DNA from 3 places in the Brevundimonas sp. GW821-FHT12C05 genome. Region 1 is predicted to be linked to each of the others. Evidence: predicted binding sites of a transcription regulator. Region 1 holds the regulator's gene; each other region holds the start of a gene.
What was found. The regulator LexA, encoded in region 1, represses DNA repair genes until DNA is damaged. The targets are predictions, from matches to a motif close to ATGTTCNCNANNTGTTCT.
Positions count from the first base shown of each region.

Region 2: the regulator LexA is predicted to act here: its motif matches at 6,463-6,480, upstream of uvrA (excinuclease ABC subunit UvrA).
Region 3: the regulator LexA is predicted to act here: its motif matches at 3,547-3,564, upstream of recA (recombinase RecA).

Region 1 covers NZ_JBXAQS010000001.1:1,489,582-1,497,322, forward strand. The annotation lists gene trpD (anthranilate phosphoribosyltransferase) at 1-128, shown strand, start outside; gene trpC (indole-3-glycerol phosphate synthase TrpC) at 125-916, shown strand; gene AC1RRF_RS07085 (DUF805 domain-containing protein) at 874-1,395, opposite strand; gene lexA (transcriptional repressor LexA) at 1,557-2,249, shown strand; gene AC1RRF_RS07095 (ComEC/Rec2 family competence protein) at 2,243-4,348, opposite strand; gene gltX (glutamate--tRNA ligase) at 4,410-5,834, shown strand; gene gltA (citrate synthase) at 5,899-7,200, shown strand; gene lepB (signal peptidase I) at 7,328-7,741, shown strand, end outside.
Region 2 covers NZ_JBXAQS010000001.1:1,222,472-1,230,212, reverse strand. The annotation lists gene AC1RRF_RS05735 (flagellar assembly protein FliX) at 1-5, opposite strand, end outside; gene AC1RRF_RS05730 (flagellar basal body P-ring protein FlgI) at 159-1,265, shown strand; gene AC1RRF_RS05725 (rod-binding protein) at 1,268-1,564, shown strand; gene AC1RRF_RS05720 (flagellar basal-body protein FlbY) at 1,561-2,004, shown strand; gene AC1RRF_RS05715 (EAL domain-containing protein) at 2,058-3,635, shown strand; gene AC1RRF_RS05710 (ABC-F family ATP-binding cassette domain-containing protein) at 3,632-5,200, opposite strand; gene AC1RRF_RS05705 (hypothetical protein) at 5,166-5,303, opposite strand; gene AC1RRF_RS05700 (hypothetical protein) at 5,432-5,875, shown strand; gene AC1RRF_RS05695 (group III truncated hemoglobin) at 5,928-6,416, shown strand; gene uvrA (excinuclease ABC subunit UvrA) at 6,560-7,741, shown strand, end outside.
Region 3 covers NZ_JBXAQS010000001.1:94,794-102,534, reverse strand. The annotation lists gene chpT (histidine phosphotransferase ChpT) at 1-225, shown strand, start outside; gene AC1RRF_RS00400 (response regulator) at 330-701, shown strand; gene AC1RRF_RS00395 (CheR family methyltransferase) at 706-1,521, shown strand; gene AC1RRF_RS00390 (M20/M25/M40 family metallo-hydrolase) at 1,587-3,482, shown strand; gene recA (recombinase RecA) at 3,646-4,746, shown strand; gene AC1RRF_RS00380 (hypothetical protein) at 5,044-5,505, shown strand; gene AC1RRF_RS00375 (hypothetical protein) at 5,565-5,903, opposite strand; gene alaS (alanine--tRNA ligase) at 6,129-7,741, shown strand, end outside.

The DNA of each region.
Region 1 (7,741 bases):
AGGCCGCTGATCTGGCCGAGGGCGCGGCCCAGGCCGCCGCCGTCATCGACGACGGCCGCGCGTCGAAGGCGCTGGCCGAGCTGGTCGCCGTCACCAACACCCCCATCGAGGAAGAGGAGCCGGCGTGACCGACGTGCTGGACCGCATCGCCGCGTACAAGCGCGAGGACGTCGCCGCCCGCAAGGCCGCCTTGTCGCAGGACGCGGTCGAGGCGCGCGCCGCCCTCGCCTCCGCCCCGCGCGGCTTCCGCGCCGCGCTGGAGAACCGGTTCGACGACACCGCCCGTCCGGCCCTGATCGCCGAGATCAAGAAGGCCAGCCCGTCGAAGGGCCTGATCCGCCCCGACTTCGATCCGCCGGCCCTCGCCCGGGCCTATGAGCGCGGCGGCGCCGCCTGCCTGTCGGTCCTGACCGACGGCCCCAGCTTCCAGGGGGACGACGCCTATCTGGCCGCCGCCCGCGACGCGGTCGCCCTGCCCTGCCTGCGCAAGGACTTCCTGGTCGATCCGTGGCAGGTGGCCGAGAGCCGGGCCCTGGGCGCCGACTGCATCCTGATCATCCTGGCCATGATCGACGACAAGCTGGCCGCCGAGCTCCTGTCGGAGGCCGAACGCTTCGGCATGGACGCCCTGATCGAGACCCATGACGAGGCCGAGATGGCCCGCGCCTGCAAGCTGGGCGGCGATCTGGTGGGCGTGAACAACCGCTCCCTGCGCACCTTCGAGGTCGACCTGGAGACCACCGAACGGCTGGCCATGCTCAGCCCGGTCCGCGCCCTGCTGGTGGCCGAAAGCGGCATCTTCACTCCGGACGATGTGCAGCAGGTCTCCGACGCCCACGCCCAGGCCATCCTCGTCGGCGAAAGCCTGATGCGTCAGGACGACGTTGAGGCGGCGACGCGGGCGCTGCTGGGCTGAGCCGCTTCGCGCGGATCGGGTCCATACCGGTTCGCGCCCTTCTGACCCGGCCGCAGCAGCAGGATCAGTAAGATCAGCGCCAGCCCCATCATCCACGGGAAGAGGCCCTCAACGGGCGAGGGCTCGGCCAGCCACCGTGGGTTCAGCACCGCGAAGGTCGCCCGGTAGGACTGATACAGATTGATCGCCGGCAGCGGCAGGACGATCAGCGCGAACCAGCCTGACAGGCCCTGATCGTGCAGCCGGCGGCAGAACAGGGCGAAAACCGGCAAGATGACCAACATCCTGACCGCCGCCCCGGCCCACCAATGTATATCCCAGTCGAGAGGGTCGATCAGGATCAGGGCGATCGCTTGAACCACGGTCGTGGCGATCCAGAAATAGACGACGTCGACGATGCGCGACCGGCCATTGAACCGGATCACGCCTGTCGTGGTGTCCACGACCGACCGCCAGGCGTCGTTCAGCCTCTGTCGCATCTTCGCCTCCCGCTCCGCCCTGTCGTGTCATCGCCGGTCGAGCTTCGCAACAACGGCGCGCCGGTAACCCTGCCTTAACCGGAACACCTCAGGAACAGTTTCTGGACGTTTGCGGTTTGTTCCGCTAGCGTTCTGGAAACCGGATTCGCCTCGAGGTCTGCATGCTCACCCGCAAACAGCACGAACTGCTCATGTTCATCCACGAGCGGATTCAGGAGACCGGCGTGTCTCCGTCCTTCGACGAAATGAAGGAGGCGCTGGATCTGGCGTCCAAGTCGGGCATCCACCGCCTGATCACGGCGCTGGAGGAGCGCGGCTTCATCCGCCGCCTGGCGCACCGCGCCCGGGCGCTGGAGGTCACCAAACTGCCGGAACAGGCGACGCAGGGCGCGCCGCGCGGCCATGCGGGCTTCAAGCCGGGCGTGATCGAGGGCGGCGGACGCCCCCAGGCCGCCGAACCGGCCAACGACACCCGCGAACTGTCGCTGATGGGCAAGATCGCGGCGGGCACGCCCATCGACGCCATCGAGCACGAGACCGCCCGCTATCCGGTGCCGGAGGCCATGCTGGGCTCGGGCGAACACTATCTGCTCGAGATCGAGGGCGACTCGATGATCGAGGCCGGCATCCTCAACGGCGATCTGGTGATCATCAAATCGACCGAGAACGCCTCGTCCGGCGAGATCGTCGTGGCCCTGGTCGAGGGCGAGCAGGCGACTCTGAAACGCCTGCGCAAGAAGGGCGCCTCCATCGCGCTGGAGCCCGCCAACCGCAACTACGAAACCAAAATCTACGGCTCGGACCAGGTCGCCGTGCAGGGCAAGCTGGTCGGCCTGATCCGCCGCTATCACTGAACCTCGGCGTCGCCGAACCGGCTCCACGGCCGGTCGCCGCGGACGTCCGACACCCACAGGGCTCGCCAGCGGTTCGCTGCGGCGGGCCCTTCGTGTTTCAGCTCCACCGCCCCGCCCCGGGCGTAGTCCAGCCCGTCCAGCACCAGCCGCCCGTCGCAGGACGTCGGGAGCGCGGCCAGTTCGCCCCGCACGCTGACCACCGGCGCTGACCGGCACAGGGCGTCCAGTTGCTCCGCCGACGGCGCTCGGCGGCCCCACCACAGCGCCACAGGCCCCCTGGTCTCCGGCGCGCACGAGAACCGGCCGCAGGTCCAACCCTCGACCGGCCGATCCACCGCCTCCAACCCGCGCCGCCGGGTCCAGACATCCACCGCGAACTGACGCACGCCCGGCCGGACGATCACGGCCTGTCCCTGCTGGATGAAGGCCGCCTGCGTGCCGGCGTCGCCGATCCACAGGTCCGGCGCCGGATCGCGCGGCCAGATCAGCACCGCGCAGGCCAGCGGCAGGCCCAGCCACCGAAGCGGGCCCCGCCACAGGCAACAGAACAGCACCCCGAGGAAGGCGATCGGCAGGACGATGTCCGGCGCGCTGGCGATGGTCCGCACCGCGCCTGGCAGGCCCGCGACCCATTCGCCGATGGCCAGCATCAGGTCGATGCCCCGCGCCGCCAGCCACAGGAAGGGCGCGCCCAGCCCGATCGGCTCCAACAGGGCTCCCAGCGCCAGGGCGGGCATGATCAGGAAGTCCGACAACGGCGCCGTCGCCAGATTGGCCGCCAGCCCGTACATGGCCGAGCGGTTGAAATGCTGCATGGCGAATGGCCCCGTCGCCGCCCCCGCCACCAGACTGGCCAACACCGCCGCCCCGACCCAGGCGCCCGCCCGCTGCGCCATCAGGATCGGCCAGGGCGTGGAGATCTCCCTCGGCCTTTGCGGCCAGGCCTCGACCAGGGCCACCAGCGCCGCCGTCGCCGCGAAGGACATCTGGAAGCCGGGCGTGACGATGGCCTCGGGCTGGAGCAGCAGGACCACCAGGGCCGCCACCGCCAGCGCGTGCATGGTGATCGCCTGACGGTCCAGCAGGATCGCCAGGAAGGCGATGGAGGCGGTCACGGCGGCGCGTTCGGCCGGGGGCGGCGCGCCCGACACCACCAGATAGGTCCCGACCGCCAGCAGGCCCGCGACGGCCGCCGCCTTCTTGCCCGGCACGCGCAGCGCCAGCCACGGCCAGGCCGCGATCAGCAGCCGCACCAGGAAGAAGGCGAAGCCGCCGACCACCGCCATGTGCAGACCCGAGATCGACAGGATGTGCGCCAGCCCGGAATCGCGCATGACATCCACCTCGGCGGGGTCCAGCCAGGCCTCGTGGCCCGTGGTCATGGCCGCCGCCACCCCGCCCGCCCGCTCGCCCTGCCGGGCCACGATCCGCTGGGCCAGATCGAAGCGCATGGCGTTGATCCGCATGACCAGGCGCAGCCGCCACGGCGCCTCGGACAGAACGGCCGTCCGTGTCTCGCCGAGCGCGAACGCCACCCCGCCGATCCTCTGGAAGAAGGCCGTGCGGCCGAAGTCGTAGGCGCCGGGACTGGCGGGCGCGGGCGGCGGATTGAGGATGGCGAACAGGCGCACCGCCTCGCCGGGCTCGGGCGCCGCGCCCTTCACGGTGGCGCGGATGCGCACGGGCGTCTGATCCGGCTCCAGTCCCCGGATGCGCACCGGGGCGACGACGATGCGTGGACCCGCCGCGCCGGGACTGTCGACATCGACCACCCAGCCCTCGATCACCGTCGGCCCGTCCATGGCGGGCGCTATGGGCGCGCTCACCGCATCGGTGCGCAGCTTGGCCGCCGTCAGCCCAAGGGCGAAACAGGCCAGCATCAGCAGGCACAGGCTGACCGCCCGCGCCACATGCAGCCGTCGCCCTACCAGCCAACCCAGCGAAGCCAGGATGGCGAAAACCAGCAGCGGCCACAGCGGCGGTTCGGCCTTGAAGGCGAAATAGGTCGCGCAGCCGGCGCCGAACGCCACCGGCGTCCACAGCCGCCAGCGCAGGGTCTGGGCCTTGATCTGGGCGTCCAGGAAGTCGCCGATCCTCACCCGGGCGCTAGGCTTTGCGGCAGGCGGGGGTATAAGGGCGGCCCGATCGGACCGACCTGAAATGACCTCCTCTTCCGCCCCGACTTCCGAAGTGGTCACCCGCTTCGCCCCCTCGCCCACCGGCTTCCTGCACATAGGGGGCGCCCGGACGGCGCTTTTCAACTATTTGTATGCACGGCGACACAACGGGAAGTTTCTCGTTCGCGTCGAGGACACCGACCGCGAGCGCTCGACCGATGAGGCCGTGAAGGCCATTTTCGACGGCATGGCCTGGCTGGAGCTGTTCGCCGACGAGGAGCCGGTGTTCCAGTTCGCGCGCGCCGACCGCCACCGCGAGGTCGCCAACGTCCTGCTGGAGACCGGCCACGCCTACCGGGACTTCCTGACCGCAGAAGAGACCGGCGCCCTGCGCGACCAGGCCAAGGCCGAGGGCCGCACCTTCGAGTCGCCCTGGCGCGACCGCGAACCGACCGTCGACGATCTGCTGAAGCCGCACACCGTCCGCTTCCGCCGCCCGGCGGACGCGCCCGTCATCGTGGACGACGCCGTGCAGGGCGCGGTGCGCTGGGACACGGCCTCGCTGGACGACCTGGTGATCCTGCGTTCCGACGGCGCCCCGACCTACAACCTCGCCGTGGTGGTCGATGATCACGACATGGGCGTCACCCACGTCATCCGCGGCGACGACCACCTGAACAACGCCGCTCGTCAATCATTGATCTATGACGCGCTGGGCTGGACCCGCCCGACGTTCGCCCACATCCCCCTGATCCACGGCCCGGACGGCGCCAAGCTCAGCAAACGGCACGGGGCGCAGGCGGTGCATGAGTACGCCGAGATGGGCTATCTGCCCGAGGCTATGCGCAACTATCTGGCCCGCCTGGGCTGGGCGCACGGCGACGACGAACTGTTCTCCGACGATCAGGCGCGGGCCTGGTTCGACCTGGGCGGCGTCGGCAAGGCGCCCGCGCGGCTGGACTTCGACAAGCTGGCCCACGTCAACAGCCACTGGATCCGGCTGGCCCAGGACGACCGGCTGGCCAAGCTGACCCTCGACGTCCACCTGTCGCGGGGCCACACGCTCGGCCCCGACGACGAGGCCCGCCTGCTGCGCGCCATGCCCTTCGTGAAGGACCGGGCCAAGACCACGCTGGAACTGGCCGACCAGACCGCCTTCGTGCTGCGCACCCGCCCCCTCGCCATCGACGAAAAGGGCCGGGGCCTGCTGTCCGGCGAGTCCGGCGAGCGCATCGGCCGCCTGCGCGACCGGCTGAAGCTGTTCGCAAGCTGGGACGTTTTCGCCCTCGAGGCCGAGCTGAAGGCCTTCGCCGAGGAAGAGGCCGTGGGCTTCGGAAAGATCGGCCCGGCCACGCGCGCGGCCCTGGCCGTCGGGGCCGCATCGCCGGACATCGCGAAAACGTTGGGGGCTCTGGGACGCGAAGAAAGCCTCGGGCGCTTGGATGATGCGCTGCAACAGACTAAGTGACGTTTACAAACAAAACGCGGCCCGCCGCCTCCCCGCGCGAGGCTGCCGCTGACAAGGGGCTGAAATGACCGAACAAGCCAAACCCGCCGGGACGGCGACCCTCAACTACGCTGGCAAGACCGTGGATCTGCCGGTGCTGTCGGGTTCGACCGGCCCTGACGTCATCGACATCCGCAAGCTCTATGCGGGCACGGACGCCTTCACCTACGACCCGGGCTTCACCTCGACCGCGGCCTGCGAGTCGGCCCTGACCTTCATCGACGGCGACGCCGGCGTGCTGCTGCACCGCGGCTACCCGATCGACCAGCTGGCCTCGCAGTCGAACTTCATCGAGGTCTGCCACCTGCTGCTGCACGGCGAACTGCCGACGGCCGCGGAATACGAGGCCTTCGAACGCAACATCACCATGCACACCATGCTGCACGCCCAGTTCGACCGCTTCTTCGAAGGCTTCCGCCGCGACGCCCACCCGATGGCGATCATGGTCGGCACCGTCGGCGCCCTGTCGGCCTTCTACCACGACAGCCTGGACATCCATGATCCGGTGCAGCGCAACATCTCGGCCATCCGCCTGATCGCCAAGATGCCGACCATCGCGGCGCGCGCGTACAAGTACCATGTCGGCCAGCCCTTCATCTCGCCGCGCAACGACCTGTCGTACGCCGAGAACTTCCTGCGCATGTGCTTCGCCGTTCCGGCCGAGGACTATCACGTCGATCCGCGCCTGGTCCGCGCCATGGACCGCATCTTCACCCTGCACGCCGACCACGAGCAGAACGCCTCGACCTCGACCGTCCGCCTGGCCGGCTCGTCGGGCGCCAATCCCTTCGCCTGTATCGCCGCCGGCATCGCCTGCCTGTGGGGCCCGTCGCACGGCGGCGCCAACGAAGAGGCGCTGAACATGCTCAAGGAGATCGGCACCCCGGACAAGATCCCGGAGTTCATCCAGGGCGTGAAGGACCGCAAGTACAAGCTGATGGGCTTCGGCCACCGGGTCTACAAGAACTACGATCCGCGCGCGAAGGTCATGCAACAGTCGGCCTACGAAGTCCTGGAGGCCACCGGCCGCCAGAACGATCCGCTGTTCGTCGTCGCCAAGGAGCTGGAGAAGGTCGCCCTGCAGGACGAGTACTTCACCTCGCGCAAGCTGTTCCCGAACGTGGACTTCTATTCGGGCATCACCCTGTCGGCGATGGGCTTCCCGACCTCGATGTTCACCGTCCTGTTCGCCCTGGCCCGCACCGTCGGCTGGATCGCCCAGTGGCAGGAAATGATGGCCGACCCGGGCCAGAAGATCGGCCGTCCGCGCCAGCTGTACACCGGCCCGACCGAGCGCGATTACGTGCCGATCGAAAACCGCGGCTGATCCACGCCCGACCGGACAAAACGCCGGGGCCCCGCGCCCCGGCGTTTTTCTTTGTCCGGACACGATTTCCCGGCGTCCGGACGCCTTCGCCGTTGAAGCCGCCCGCGAGGCGCCGCTTGCTGAGCTCATGACCCAACACGCCAAGACCGCCTCCCGCCCCGCCCAGGGCCCTGTCCGCGAAATGATCGACACCGTGCGCGTGGTCGCGATAGGCCTGCTGGCGGCCACCGCCATCCAGACGACCCTGTATCAGCCCTTCACCATCCCCTCGTCCTCGATGGAGCCGGGCCTGGTCGTCGGCGACTATGTGGTGGTGTCGAAATTCGCTTACGGCTGGAGCCGGGCCTCCCTGCCGTTCAACCCGCCCCTGCCCGCCGGCCGCCTGTTCGGACGCACGGCCGAGCGGGGCGACGTGGTCGTCTTCCGCCGCCCCAGCGCGCCGCAACAGACCTGGGTCAAGCGCGTCATCGGCCTGCCGGGCGACCGGGTGCAGGTCATGGGCGGGACCGTGTTCGTGAATGGCCGGGCCATCCCCCGCACG
Region 2 (7,741 bases), 270 kb from region 1:
ACCATCAGGCGACGCAGGTCACCGTTTGGTTAACGGCCCGGCAGAAATTGCCGTCGGCGCCGGGTTCTTGGCGTGATCGATTGTTGATTTCGCTGATGTTTTCATCTGGCACGCCGCTGGCATCACGGGACGTACAACTGTTCGCGGACCTCCGACCGATGCAGAAACTGCTCGCCTCCCTCCTGACCGCCGCCGCCCTGGCCGGATTCGCCGCGCCGGCGATGGCCCAGTCGCGGATCAAGGACATCGCCGCCATCGAGGGCGTGCGGTCCAACCAGCTGGTCGGCTACGGGCTGGTGGTCGGCCTGGCCGGCACCGGCGACTCGCTGCGCAACTGCCCCTTCACCCGCCAGTCGCTGGAAGGGATGAGCGAGCGTCTCGGCAACAACATCCGCGGTTCGACGGCCAACACCAAGAACATGGCTGCGGTCATGGTCACCGCCGACCTGCCCGCCTTCTCCACCCCCGGCGCGCGCATCGATGTGAACGTCTCGTCCATGTGCGACGCCAAGAGCCTGCTGGGCGGGGCGCTGATCGTCACCGGCCTGCAGGGCGCCGACGGTCAGGTCTATGCGGTGGCCCAGGGCTCGATCCAGACCGGCTCGGTCTCGGCCTCGGGCGCCTCGGGCTCGTCGGTCACACGCGGCGTGCCGACCGCCGGCCGCATCGCCTCGGGCGCCACGGTCGAGCGCGAGACCGGCTTCGAACTGGCCAATATGAACGAGGTGCGGCTGACGCTGCGCAATCCGGACTTCACCACGGCCCAGCGCGTCGCCGCCGCGATCAACCAGTCCTATCCGAACACGGCCCTGGCCGAGAACGGTTCCGTGGTCGCCCTGCGCGCACCGACCGGCTTCGGCATGGCCGGCTTCATCAGCCGGGTCGAGAACCTGCCGGTCCAGGTCGACGCCCCGGCCAAGGTCATCATCGACGAGGTCAACGGCGTCATCGTCATGGGCGAGGCCGTGCGGGTCTCCACCGTGGCCATCGCCCAGGGCAATCTGACGGTCTCGGTGCAGGAGAACCCGCAAGTCAGCCAGCCCGAGCCCTTCAGCCGCGGCGGCCAGACCGTGGTCGTGCCCCAGTCGGACGTCTCGGTCGAGGAAGAGCGCGGCGTGCAGATGCGCATGCTGGGCGGCGGGACCTCGCTCTCCAGCCTGGTCAACGGCCTGAACGCCCTGGGCGTCAGCCCGCGCGACATGATCAGCATCCTGCAGGCCATCAAGGCCGCGGGCGCGCTGCAAGCCGACATCGAGGTGATGTGAGCATGACCGATCTGACCGTCTCCTCCGCCCTGCCCGCGGCCGCCGCGGCGGCGCCGCAGGTCACCCGGAAGATGCGCGAGACCGCCGAACAGTTCGAGGCGTCCTTCCTGTCGCAGATGCTCAAACCGATGTTCGAGGGCCTGAAGACCGACGGGATCGGCGGCGGCGGCGAGGCCGAGGGCCAATGGCGCAGCTTCATGATCGACGCCATGGCCCAACAGACCGTCAAGGCGGGCGGCATCGGCCTGGCCGATCAGGTCGTCGCGCAGATGCTGAAGATGCAGGAGCAGGGACAATGACTGAATCTCAAGTCGTGAACGCCACCGCCCGGGTGCAGCGGATGACCGACCTGACCGAGCGCCTGACTGCCTGCCTGGTCGAGGAATCCAAGGCCTTCGAGGCGCGCCGCCCGCAAGACGCCGCGGCGACCGTCGCCGCCACCCAGGAACTGGCCAATGTCTATCGCCGCGAATCGGCCCAGCTGAAGGCCAACCCGGCCGCGATCGCCGCCGCGCCTGTCCCGCTCCGCGCGGCCCTGATCAAGGCGACCCAGCTGTTCGAGTCGGTGCTGTCGCGCCACGCCCGCGCCGTCGAGGCCGCCCGCGTCATCTCCGAAGGCCTGGTCAAGACGATCGCCGCCGAGGTCGCCAGCCAGCGCGGCTCCCCCTCCGCCTACGGCGCATCGGGACAGGCGAACACGGGCGACGGTCGCGCCGTGGCGCTGAACCGGACGGCGTGATCCAGACGTTCGTGCAAACGCGGCTTTAACGTCAGCGACAGTAAGCATCTGGAATGACGATTAAATCGCGCCTTCTCGGCATGGCGTTCGCCTCCTCCGACGTCCTCTTCGAGCTGGACGGAGACAAGGTCACCTTCGCCATCGGCGTGGGACCGGTCGCGGGCGTCGATCCGGCCGCCGCATGGACCGGCCAGGGCCTGAGCGCCCTGCTCGGCAAATCCTGCCTTGATCGCGTGGCCGTCGCCATGGCCGCCCTGAAGCCGGGCGTACGCTCGGCGCCGATCGAGGTCGAGGTCATCGCCGGCGAGGGGCAGGTCCGCCGCGCCGTCCTGCGCGCCTTCCTGCTGCCCGATCTCGCCCCCTTCGTTTCCTGCGCCATGGCCTGGCAGGGGGCGGCCTATCAGGCCGTCGCACCCAAGACCGAACCGGTGCTGGACGCGCGGGGCCTGCTGAAGCGGCTGGGCGCCCTGCTGGCCGTCGGCGGCACCGGCCCCGAGCTGTCCGTCGACTTCCTTGAGATCCCCGGGCTCGGCGCGCTGGACGAGCCGCATCGCAGGGCCGGCGCGCGGATCGAGGCGCGGCTGCAGCTGGCCTCCGTCGGCGGGATCAGCGCGGCCCGCCTGGCCCCCGACCGCTTCGCCCTGATGCGCGACTCCGCCGACATCGTCGACCTGGCCGAAGAGATCCGCGCCATGGGTCTGGCCGAGGGGGTGAACCTGTCGCCGGTCGCCACCCGGGCCGAGATCGGTCGGGCCGAGGCCGCCGTCGCCGTACGCACCCTGCGTTTCGCTCTGGAAGACTGCCTGAAGGACGGCGCGGCCGCCGGCGACCGGTTCAGCGCCCGCCTGCAACGCACGGTGCAGGATGCCGACCGGTTCCGCGCCATCGTGCGCAGCCGTGACTTCAGCCTCGTCTGGCAGCCCATCGTCGCGCTGGACAGCCGCGCGGTGCACCATTTCGAGGCCCTGAGCCGCTTCGGCGGCGCGGCCTCCGCCCCGACCGGCCCGATCGCCATGGCCGAGGAACTGGGCCTGATCGACGATTTCGACCTGGCGGTGGCCGAGAAGGCCCTGACCCAGCTGCGCCGTCCCGGCTTTGGCCTGGTCAAGGCGGCGATCAACGTCTCGGGCGCTTCGCTGGCCGACGGCCGCTATGTCGAGGGGCTGCTGCGCATGACCGCCGCCGCCCCGGACATCCGCAAGCGGCTGATGGTCGAGATCACGGAGACGGCCGACGTGGTCGATCTGGACGGCGCCAACCATCGCCTGGCCGCGTTGCGCGCGGCGGGCGTCAAGGTCTGCCTGGACGACTACGGCGTCGGCGCGGCCTCCCTGACCTATCTGCGCAAGCTCTCGATCGACATCCTGAAACTGGACGGCGGCTTCGTGCGCGAGATCGAAACCGATCCCAAGGTCCGCACCCTGGCCACCCACCTGGTCGGCCTCTGCCGCGACCTGAAGATCGCCACCGTGGCCGAGATGGTCGAGACCGAGGGGCAGGCCGCGGCGATGACGTCGCTCGGCGTCGACTTCGGTCAGGGCTGGCTGTTCGGCCGTCCGACCGAGACCCCGGTCGTCGCCGCGCCCGTGGGCGCCGCCCGCCGTAAGGGCGAGATCGCCGGCTGGGGCTAAAGCGCCACGGTCCTCTCGACGCCGACGGCGTCCAGGAAGTCCGGGTCATGGCTGACCACGACCAGGGCACCGTCATAGCCGCGCAGGGCCGCTTCCACCGCCGCGACCGAATCGAGATCCAGGTGATTGGTCGGCTCGTCGAGGATCAACAGTTGCGCCGGGCGGACGCCGCCCGTGACGCAGGCCAGCGCCGCCCTCAGTCGTTCACCCCCTGACAGCGTTCCCGCCGTCCGCTGCGCCGCCGTGTTGCGGAACAGGAAGCGCGCCAGCGCCGCATGGGCGTCGTTCGGCGTCGCATCCGGATTGATGCGGCGGTAGGCCTCCACCAGGGTCTCGTCCGGCCGCAGCAGCAGCGCCGCCTGATCCAGCAGGGCCGCGGTCACCGGTCGCGCGATCCGGCCCGAGGTCGGCTCCAGCACTCCGGCGATCAGCTTCAGCAGGGTCGACTTGCCCGCGCCGTTCGCGCCGGTCACGGCTACCCGTTCGGGCCCGGTCAGCTTCAGCGACACGGGTCCCACGATCCGCCGCCCGCCGGGCGCGTCCCAGGCGACGGCGTCCAGTTCGAGCACCGTCCGGCCCGGGGCCAACCCTGTCGGCGGCATGGGAATATCCAGCGCCCGCACCCGCTCCACCTTCTCGCGCGCGGCGGCCAGGTCCGCCTCCGCCGCCTCGGCCCGGCGTTCGGCCAGCTTGTTCTCGCGCGCGCCGGAATTCTCCGCCCGCTCGGCCATGGCGCCCAGCAGGATCTTCGGCTCGGACTTCCGCATCGCGAAGGCGCGTCCGGCCCGATCACGGCGGGCCTTCTTCTCGACCGCCTTCTGCCCTTCGCGGGCGACCCGGGCCGCCTCGCGCCCGGCCGTGTCCAGATCCCGCTCGGCCGCGGCGCGCTCGGCGTCCTTGCGTTCGGCATAGAGATCATAGCCGCCGCCGTAGACCGCGACGCCGAGGCTCGACAGCTCGACGATGCGGTCCATCCGGCGCAGCAGGGCCCGATCATGGCTCACCGCCAGAACCCCGCCGGGCCAGCGGGCCAGCACCTCGGCGATGCGTTCGCGGCCGTCGCGGTCCAGATGGTTGGTCGGCTCGTCCAGCAGCAACAGGTCCGGCGGATCCATCAGCAGGGCGGCCAGTCGCAGACGGGTCTGTTCCCCGCCGCTCAGCGAAGCCGTCTCGCGCGACAGGTCCAGCGCCTCCAGCCCGACCTCGGCCAGGACTTCGCCGATACGGCTTTCCAGCGTCCAGTCGGCGGCGTCCAGGTCTTCCGCCGTCCCCTCGCCCGCGAGGATGCGCGTCAGCACGGCCAGCGCGGCGGCGGCGCCGAGCGTCCCCGCCGCCGTCTCGCCGGACGCCGGCTCGCCGCGCTGTTCCAGCCACGCGACGGTCCCGGCGCGGCTGATCGCGCCTTCGGCAGGGGCGGACAGGCCGGCGATCAGGCGCAGAAGCGTGGTCTTGCCCGAGCCGTTGCGGCCGACAAGTCCTGTGCGCTCCCGCCCGAAGACGAGGCTCAGATCAGAAAATAGGGTGGAACCGTCAGGCGTTCGGGCCGCGACGCGATCGAGCGTCACGAGTGCGGATGCGGACGGGTTTCGGCTTGGGAGCGAGGGCATAGGCGAGCACGAGCAGCAGAGGAGCGGAAAGGGCGAAACCGATTTCCAGCGTGCTGATCATGATCGTCGGGCCTCCAGTGAACTCACTCGAAGCGAAGAGGATGGGCGCCCGAAGCCCTGCACGCAACCCCTTTCGGCTCTGGCGGCGCTGACGAGACCGTGAAAGGTTGGGTGTCTGGAGGATTTTCCATGCGTCTTTTCGCCCGCCTCGCGGTCGTTGCGGCCCTGCTCTCGGTCAGCGCCTGCGCTCATGGGACGCCGCCTGAGGCGCCTCCAGTCGTGGCCGACTATGCACCGCTGGCCGGCCAGCCCACCGGCCCCCACGCCCGTCTCTACGCCGACTGCATCGCGCAGGCCGCGGGCTCGGGCGCCTACCGGCAGGTGATCGACGGCGGCGAGGAACTGTTGCTGTTCACCTGCACCGGTCCGCTCGCCCAGCGCTTCTATGAGGCGCTGGGACCGCATAGCGCGGCCATGGGCACGGGTTTCACCCAGGACGGCCGCAGCGCCCGCTCGACCGCACGGGTCCAGAAGAACCTGATCGGAGTCGACTATTGCTCGGTCGACGCGTCCGGCGGCGATCCGCGCTGCGTCCTGACGTTCAACGCGGGTGACTTCCTGATCGCCGACTGACGCGGGGTCGCACGGTCTGGCGGGGCCTGCCCGCCCGGCCTAGATCAACACCATGACCCATGCCGACACCGCCGAAGCCTTCGCCGCCCGCCGCAAGGCCGCGACGGACCGCATCCGCGCCGAGACCGGCATCGACGAGGCCATGATCGACCGGCTGGTGGAGACCTTCTATGGCAAGGTCCGCGATGACGCCCTGATCGGTCCGGTCTTCGCCGCGCGAGTCGAGGACTGGGGCCCGCATCTGGCGCAGATGAAGCTGTTCTGGTCGTCGGTGGCGCTGTCGACGGGGGTCTATCAGGGCCGGCCGATGCCGAAACACCTTCCCCTGCCGATCGACGCCACCCATTTCGACCGCTGGCTTGAGCTGTTCGACGCGACCACCCAGGAAATCTGCCCGCCCGTCGCCGCCGCCCACTTCATGGAGCGCGCCCGCCGCATCGCCGAAAGCCTTGAACTCAGTCTGGCTCATGCCGCCAACACCCTGTTGAGGCCGGGCGAGCGGTATCTGCGCAAGGCGGAGGCATGGTCGCCGTCCGAATAGGCGTCCTGCTGCCAACTGCTGTCAGCAGTCTGGCGCCAGATGCTGACAGTTCCTATAATGTTCTTGCTGATTTCAGCGAAACATCCCCCATATAGCGCTGTCGCGCCGGACCCTGCCCGGCCCTCTCCGCGTTCCCGGATTCCATGACCGAAAAGCACAACTTCATCCGCGTGCGCGGCGCACGCGAACATAATCTCAAGGGCGTCGACCTCGACATTCCGCGCGAGAAGCTGGTGGTCATGACCGGGCTGTCGGGCTCGGGCAAAAGCTCGCTGGCGTTCGACACCATCTACGCCGAGGGCCAGCGCCGCTATGTCGAGAGCCTGAGCGCCTACGCCCGCCAGTTCCTGGAGCTGATGGGCAAGCCCGACGTCGACCTGATCGAGGGTCTGTCGCCGGCCATCTCGATCGAACAGAAGACGACGTCCAAGAACCCGCGCTCGACGGTCGGCACGGTGACCGAAATCCACGACTACATGCGCCTGCTGTGGGCGCGGGTCGGGGTGCCCTATTCACCCGCCACCGGCCTGCCGATCGAAAGCCAGACCATCTCCATGATGGTCGACAAGCTGACCGCCCTGGCCGACGGCGAGCGCATCCTGCTGCTCGCCCCCGTCGTGCGCGGCCGCAAGGGCGAGTACAAGAAGGAGATGGCCGAGTGGCAGCGCTCGGGGTTCCAGCGCGTGAAGATCGACGGCGAGTTCTACGCCATCGAGGACGCCCCGGCGCTGGACAAGAAGTTCAAGCACGACATCGACATCGTCGTGGACCGCATCGTCACCAAACAGGGGCTCGAGGGCCGCTACGCCGACAGCCTGCAGACCGCGCTGGGTCTGGCCGAAGGCATCGCCGTGGCCGAATGGGCCAACACCATGGAAGGCGAGACCGGCCCGCGCCGCATCACCTTCTCCGAGAAGTTCGCCTGCCCGGTCTCGGGCTTCACCATCAGCGAGATCGAGCCGCGGCTGTTCTCGTTCAACAACCCCTTCGGCGCCTGTCCGGTCTGTGACGGCCTGGGGGTCAAGCTGGCCTTCGACGCCGACATGGTGGTGCCGGACAAGGACAAGACCCTGCACGGCGGCGCGGTCGCCCCGTGGTCACGCGGTCCCTCGCCGCTCTACACCCAGACGCTGCAGTCGCTGGCGCAGCACTACGGCTTCTCGATGGACAAGCCGTGGCGCGACCTGCCGGGCAAGGCCCAGACGGTGATCCTGCACGGCTCGGGCGGCGAGAAGATCAAGTTCGTCTATGACGACAACGCCCGCAAATATGAGACCTCCAAGGCCTTCGAAGGTGTCCTGCCCAACCTCGAACGCCGCTGGCGC
Region 3 (7,741 bases), 1.4 Mb from region 1:
GCCGAGGGTGACGGGCTTGTGATCGAGGGGATCGCCGAGGGCGCCCGGGCCCGGCTGAAGGCCGAGGCCGTGGCCGGCCTGGCCGGCCAACCCCTGTCCGAAGGCCTCCCGGGCCAGTGGATCCAGCCCTACTGGCTCTGGCTGACCGCCCACGACGCGGGCGGGACGCTGGAGGTCCAGGTCGAAGACGGCCGCGTGGCGCTGATCGCCCGCATGCCTAACTGACGCTTAAGGCGGTTTCCCAAGGACTCGTTAACCGGCTCAAAGCGATCATAGGCCTAGATGCACACGCGGGCGTTGCGCCTTTGTTTCGCCCCCAGGATACGAACTTGACCCCCAGAACGTGTCTGATCGTCGACGACAGCCGGATCATCCGGAAGGTCGCCCGTCGCATCGTCGAGGGCCTGGGGTTCGAGGTCGACGAGGCCGCCGACGGCTCCGAAGCCCTGGCCTTCTGCGCCGGGTTGATGCCCGAGGTGATCCTGCTGGACTGGTCCATGCCGGTGATGGACGGCCTGACCTTCCTGCGCCGCCTGCGAACCCTGCCCGACGGAGCCGCGCCCAAGGTGCTGTTCTGCACCATCGAGACGCGCGCCGAACGCATCGCCGAGGCCCTGTCCGCGGGCGCCGACGACTATGTGATGAAGCCGTTCGACGGTGAGATCCTGACATCCAAATTCGCCGAGGTGGGAGCCGTCTGACCCCATGTCGCCCGAGGATTTCGATCGCCTGCAATCGCTGATGGCCTCGCGCGCGGGGTTCCGGCTGACGCGCGACCGGATGAAGCTGGCCGAGCACCGCCTGGGCCCCGTGGCCCGGCGCGAAGGGTTCGAGACCGTCGACGCCATGCTGGGCTCGCTGTGGGCCAAGCCGGTGGCGACTCTGGGCTGGTCGATCATCGAGGCCCTGCTGAACCCCGAGACCTGGTTCCGCCGCGACCGTCCGACCTTCGACACCCTGGGCGGCGAACTGCTGCCGGCTCTTAGCCGCGCGCGGACCGGCCAGCCGGTGCGCGTCTGGTCGGCGGGTTGCTCCACCGGGCAGGAGCCCTGGTCGATCGCCATGGCCGCGCTGGACGCCGGCGCCCCGGTCGAGATCGTCGGCACCGACCTGTCGCAGCGCGCGCTGGAGAAGGCCCGCACCGGCGCCTACACCGGCTTCGAAATCCAGCGCGGGCTGAAGGCCGAGACCATGCTGCGCTGGTTCGAACAGGCCGACGACGCCTGGATCGCCAAGCCCCAGCTGCGCGCCACGGTGCATTTCGCCCGCGCCAACCTGCTGGACGCGCCGACCGACGACGCGCGCTTCGACGTCATCTTCTGCCGCAACCTGCTGGACGACATGGAACCGGCGCGGCGGATCCAGGTGCTGGACAACCTCGAGCGGCGGCTGGTCGATGACGGCGTGCTGTTCCTCGGCCCCGACGAGCGGATCGAGGGCGACAGCGTCGCCTTCCGCGCGGTGGCCGGTCGCCGGGGCCTGTTCGTCAAGTCGCCGACGGCCGTGCGCCGGGCGGCCTGATCCCCCTTCGCCAAACCGAATTCCTGTCGTAGCGTCGCTTCCGGTCGTCCCGGGGGAATGTCGACATGCGTCTGTTCTGGCTGATCGGATCGTTGGCTCTGGCGCTGGCCATCGGGGTGCTGACCCTGCAGGTCCCGCGTCCCGTCGCGGCGGACGCCCCCGCGACAACCTTCTCCGCCGGACGGGCCATGGCCGATGTGCGCCAGATCGCGCAACGCCCCCACCCCATCGGCTCGCCTGATCATGCGCGGGTGCAGGCCTATCTGCTGCAGCGCATGGGCGCCCTGGGTCTGCAGACCTCGACCCAGACCGGGCCGATCTCGCCCGGCTCGGCGCGGCGGCTGAGCCAGCAGGGCGGCGATCCGGCGGCGGCCGACTTCAGCGCCACCAATCTTATCGGCGTGCTGCCGGGGCGGAACCCCGCCCTGCCCGCCGTGGCCCTGATGGCCCACTACGACACCGTCCCGCATTCGCCCGGAGCGGCGGACGACACCACGGGCCTGGCGGCGGTGCTGGAGACGGTGCGCGCGATCCGCGCGCGGGGCCCGGCGGAGCGCACCCTGGTGGTCCTGTTCACCGACGGCGAGGAGCTGGACCTGGACGGGGCGCGGGTGTTCTGGGGCGGCCACCCCCTGCGCGACCACATCGGCGCCGTGGTCAATCTGGAGGCGCGCGGCGGCGGCGGCCGAGCCATGATGTTCGAGACCGGACGCGGCAACGCCCAGACCGTCGCCCTGTTCGGCGGGGCGGGGGTTAAGGCCACGGGCGGGGTGACCTCCAACTCCCTGGCCGTCTTCGTCTACGAGACCATGCCCAACGGCACCGACTTCACCGTGCCCAAAGCGCGCGGCGTGCAGGGGGTCAATTTCGCCTTCATCGGCCGGCCCGCACAGTACCACGCCTCCACCTCGACCCCGGAGACCCTGGATCAGGGCAGCGTGCAGCACATCGGCGCGCAGGCGCTGGAGACGGCGGACGCCCTGGTGCGCGCGCGCGCCCTGCCCGCCGCCACGACCAACGCCGTCTACGCCGACGTGTTCGGCCGGTTCGTGATCCACTATCCGCCGGTGATCGGATGGGGGCTGTGGGTCGTGGCCGCCGCCCTGCTGGCCGGCGCCGCGGCGCTGGCGCGGCGGCGCGCGGGCCTGACCTTCGCCGACGTCGGGCGCGGCATGGTCGACGGCCTGTGGTTCCTGACCAGCGGACTGGTGCTGACCCATGCGGTGCGGCTGGCCGGCGGACCTCTGTCGGAGCGGGCCGAGAGCGCGGAGGCCTATTACACCCTGCTGGCCCGGCTGCCGTGGCTGGAGGCGGGCGCGGCGCTGGCCGTGCTGGCCCTGATGCTGGCGGTGCTGGGCGGCCGGACGCGGTCCGACCGGCGCGTGACCGCCGGGGCCCTGGCGGTCCTGACCGTCCTGACCATCGTGCTGGGCGGATTCAATCTCCTGATCGTCGGCGCGGGCGTCGTGGCCGTCGGCCTGTCGCTGGCGCCCGGACTGGCCGCGCGCAGCGTCTGGGGCGGCTGGACCGGACTGATCGCCCTGGCCCTGGTGTTCGCAGCGGGCGCGCAGGCGGCGGCGCCCGAGACGGCCTTCCTGTTCCTGTGGCCGGCCCTGCTGGCCGGGCTGGCGGCGGTCGCCGCGGCCGCGCTCGATCCGGGCCTGACCCGGCCCAAGTCGCTGACCGCCGTCGCGGTCGCCGCCGTCCTGGGCGGGGCCTGGCTGATCGGCATGGCCCACCCGGTCTTCCTCGGCATCGGCATGGACCTGCCCGGGGTGCTGGCCCTGCTCGGCCTGCTGGGCCTCATGCTGGTCCGCCCCTTCAGCCCCGAGCCCGCGGCCGAGCGACCGTTGCTGATGGTCGCGCTGGGCGTGCTGATCCTCGGCGCGGGGCTGTCGGCCTATGCCCAGGCCGCCGAGCCCATGGCCCGCGATCCGCAGGCGTCGTCACGGAACAGCTAGGCCGCCCCAGGCCCAATACGTCAAATTTGGACGTATGAAACCGGAACTGGACGGGGACAGAAAGAGAACATCTTGTGAACCAGAACAAACCATGCACATAGTCCGCCTCACATAACGAGGGGGCGGGTCCATGGCGGGTCTCTCCCGAAACCAGATGGGAATCATGGCAAGGGAGACGAAGGCAGTGTCACAGGCGGCTTTGAAATTGGTGGGCAAGGAAGACGGCGACAAGCAACGCGCCCTCGAGGCGGCGATCGCGCAGATCGATCGCGCCTTCGGCAAGGGCTCGGTGATGAAGCTCGGCAAGGGCGGCGTCGTCGCCGAGATCGCCAGCGTCTCGACCGGATCGCTGGGCCTGGACATGGCGCTCGGCATCGGCGGCCTGCCGCGCGGCCGGGTCATCGAGGTGTTCGGCCCGGAAAGCTCGGGCAAGACGACCCTGGCCCTGCACACCGTCGCGGAAATCCAGAAGGCCGGCGGCGTCGCCGCCTTCGTCGACGCCGAACACGCGCTCGACCCCGGCTACGCCCAGAAGCTGGGCGTGAACCTGGACGACCTGCTGGTCTCGCAGCCCGACACGGGCGAGCAGGCGCTGGAGATCGTCGACACCCTGGTGCGCTCGGGCGCCGTGGACATCGTGGTGGTCGACTCCGTCGCCGCCCTGACGCCGCGCGCCGAGATCGAGGGCGAGATGGGCGACAGCCTGCCCGGCCTACAGGCGCGCCTGATGAGCCAGGCCCTGCGCAAGCTGACCGCCTCGATCAACAAGTCTCAGTGCATCGTCCTGTTCATCAACCAGATCCGTCACAAGATCGGGGTCATGTACGGCTCGCCGGAAACCACGACCGGCGGCAATGCGCTGAAATTCTACGCCTCGGTCCGTCTCGACATCCGCCGCACCGGCGCGATCAAGGACCGCGACGAAGTGGTCGGCAACACCACCCGCGTGAAGGTGGTCAAGAACAAGGTCGCCCCGCCGTTCCGCGAGGTCATCTTCGACATCATGTACGGCGAAGGCATCTCCAAGCTGGGCGAGATCATCGACCTGGGGGTCAAGGCCGGCATCGTCGAGAAGTCAGGCAGCTGGTTCTCCTACGACAGCCAGCGTATCGGCCAGGGCCGCGAGAATGTGCGCGCCTTCCTCAAGGCCAATCCGGATGTCGCCGACTCGATCGAGAAGGCCGTGCGCGCCTCGACCAACAAGATCGCCGACGAACTGCTGGGCACGCCCGAGCCGGACGAGGGCCAGGACCTGGAAGGCTGACGTCAGGCTGAGCCTGGCAAAAGTCCACTAAAGTGCACTCGAAAAAATTTCGGGCGCCCATTTCACCAACACTTCTCCGGCCGGGTTCGCCGACCCGCCATCCGACCCCGCCGGGCCGGGCCGGATGGAGCGGCCGCTCGACCCCCGCCGGGTCGGGCGGCCTTTTTTCATCCGGGCTTGCCAGTCCGGAGGCGGAGAGGGCCGTGCCGCCCTGAGGGCCTCAATCGAACCCGCGCGTCGCGATGGGATTGCCGGACGGGCCGGAAGGGGTGATCGTCGGCGCCGGGAGGACTTCACATGATCAAACCGGGTTCCGGCGCGCGCGCCGCCCTCTTCGCTGGCCTCGCCGGCGGCGCGGCGGACATTCTGACCGCCTTCGTCATCTACCGGCCCGCCTCGCCGGAACAGATCCTGCAGGCGGTGGCCTCAGGACTGCTGGGCCCCGCGGCCTTCCAGGGTGGATGGGGCGCGGCGGCGATCGGGCTGGCCGCGCACTTCGTCCTCGCCGTCATCTGGGGCGTCATCTTCATTCTCGCCGCCACCCAGGCCCCCGCGGTCCTGCGCCGTCCGGTCCTGTCGGGCCTCGGCTTCGGCGTGGTCGTCTACGGGGTGATGAACGCCGTCGTCGTCCCCCTGTCGGCCGCCCCGGCGCGCGCCGCGCCGGCGGCGGAGATGATCGGACTGGGGCTGCTGGCTCATGCCCTGTTCGGTCTGGCCCTCGCCTTCACGGCCGCCCGCCTGCTGCGCGCCGACCGCTGACGCAGAACGGGGCGGCCCTTCCGGACCGCCCCGCTTCCTTCGTCAGATGGACGCTCCGCCTACCACTCCGGCGGCAGATAGGGGCCGAAGCCCGAACAGACGTACATCGGGGTCTTCACCTCATAGCCGGCCGGCAGCCACGGCGAGGTGACGAAGATCATCGAACCCGACTGGACGCAGCTGTCGGACCCGCTGCCGATCAGGTTGGCGTGTTCCGCGTCCGAATAGACCTCATAGGAATAGGCGATCGGGAAACAATCGCTATGGCCGCTGAAGCAGTAGATCCCCGGCCCGGGGTAGTACTGCTGGACCGCCGCCGCGGGAGCCGGAGCCGCCGCTCCGAGCGACATCGACAGGGTCAGGCCCGCCACGGCGGCGCCAAGCATCTTGATCGACATGATACCCTCCTTCACACGCCCCTCCGGCGCGTAGGTAGTAAGCGGCGCCATTTACACAACCTTAAATAACAAGTTCGTGTGAGAGGTGAATCCGCACCGGCGCACCCGCCGGCGGGCCTCGACGGCGACCGGCCCGCCGCCACGGCTCCGACATCACGCCCGGGTGATGCAAAGGGGCCAGAACCCCTATATGACGGCCGATCCCCCTTCTCGAATGCGCGTCCCATGACCAGCCTCAAACAGATCCGTTCGACCTTCCTCGACTACTTCGCGGCCGATGGGCACGAGAAGGTCCACTCGGCTCCGCTGGTGCCGCAGAACGACCCGACGCTGATGTTCGTCAACGCGGGCATGGTGCCGTTCAAGGACTACTTCACGGGCGCGGCCACCCCGCCGTATCCGCGCGCCACCAGCTCGCAGAAATGCGTCCGCGCGGGCGGCAAGCACAACGACCTGGACAACGTCGGCTACACCGCGCGCCACCTGACCTTCTTCGAGATGCTGGGCAACTTCAGCTTCGGCGACTACTTCAAGGAACACGCGATCGACCGCGCCTGGGAGCTGGTCACCAAGGACTTCGGCCTGGATCCCAAGCGCCTGCTGGTCACCGTCTACATCGACGACGACGAGGCCGCCGCGATCTGGAAGAAGGTCACCGGCTTCAGCGACGACAAGATCATCCGCATCGCCGGTTCGGACAATTTCTGGGCCATGGGCGACAACGGCCCCTGCGGTCCGTGCACCGAGATCTTCTGGGACTACGGCGACCACGTCCCCGGCGGCCCTCCCGGCTCGCCGGATGAGGACGGCGACCGCTATGTGGAGATCTGGAACAACGTCTTCATGCAGTTCGAGAAGGAGAACGACCAGATCGTTCGCCAGCTGCCCAAGCCCTCGGTCGACACCGGCATGGGCCTGGAGCGCATCGCCTCGGTGCTGCAGGGCAAGAACTCGGTCTTCGACACCGACCTGTTCCAGACCCTGATCGCCGCCTCGGCGGATGCGACCGGGACCGATCCCAACGGCGAGATGGCGTCCAGCCACCGCGTCATCGCCGACCATCTGCGCTCGTCGTCCTTCCTGATCGCCGACGGCGTCACCCCCTCGAACGAGGGGCGGGGCTATGTCCTGCGCCGCATCATGCGCCGCGCCATGCGTCACGCCCACCTGCTGGGCGCGAGCGATCCCCTGATCCACCGCCTGGTGCCGACCCTGGTCGGCGAGATGGGCGACGCCTTCCCCGAGCTGAAGCGCGCCCAGGCCTTCGTCGAGGATACGCTGAAGCAGGAAGAGATCCGTTTCCGCACCACCCTGTCCAAGGGCATGAACCTGTTCGACACGGCGGTGCAGGGCTTCAAGCCCGGCGACATGCTGGACGGCCAGACGGCCTTCACCCTGTCCGACACCTACGGCTTCCCGCTGGACCTGACGCAGGACGAGGCGCGTCGCCGCGGCTATTCGGTCAACGTCGACGGCTTCGAGGCCGCCATGGCCGAGCAGCGCCAGCGCTCGCGCGAGCACTGGAAGGGTTCGGGCCAGACCGCCAACGCCGGCGAATGGCTGACCATCCGCGACCGCCTGGGGCCGACCGTCTTCACCGGCTATGACGCCATCGAGGGTTCGGGCGAGGTCCTGGCCATCATGAGCGGCGGCGCGCCGGTCGATGCGGCCGAGGCCGGCGACATCGTCGAGGTCCTGTTCGACACCACCCCCTTCTACGCCGAGAGCGGCGGCCAGGCGGGCGACCACGGCACGTTCGAGTGGCCGGGCGGCGAGGCCGAGGTCATCGACGTCAAGAAGCACGCCGGCGACCTGCACGTGCTGTCGGTCCAGATCAC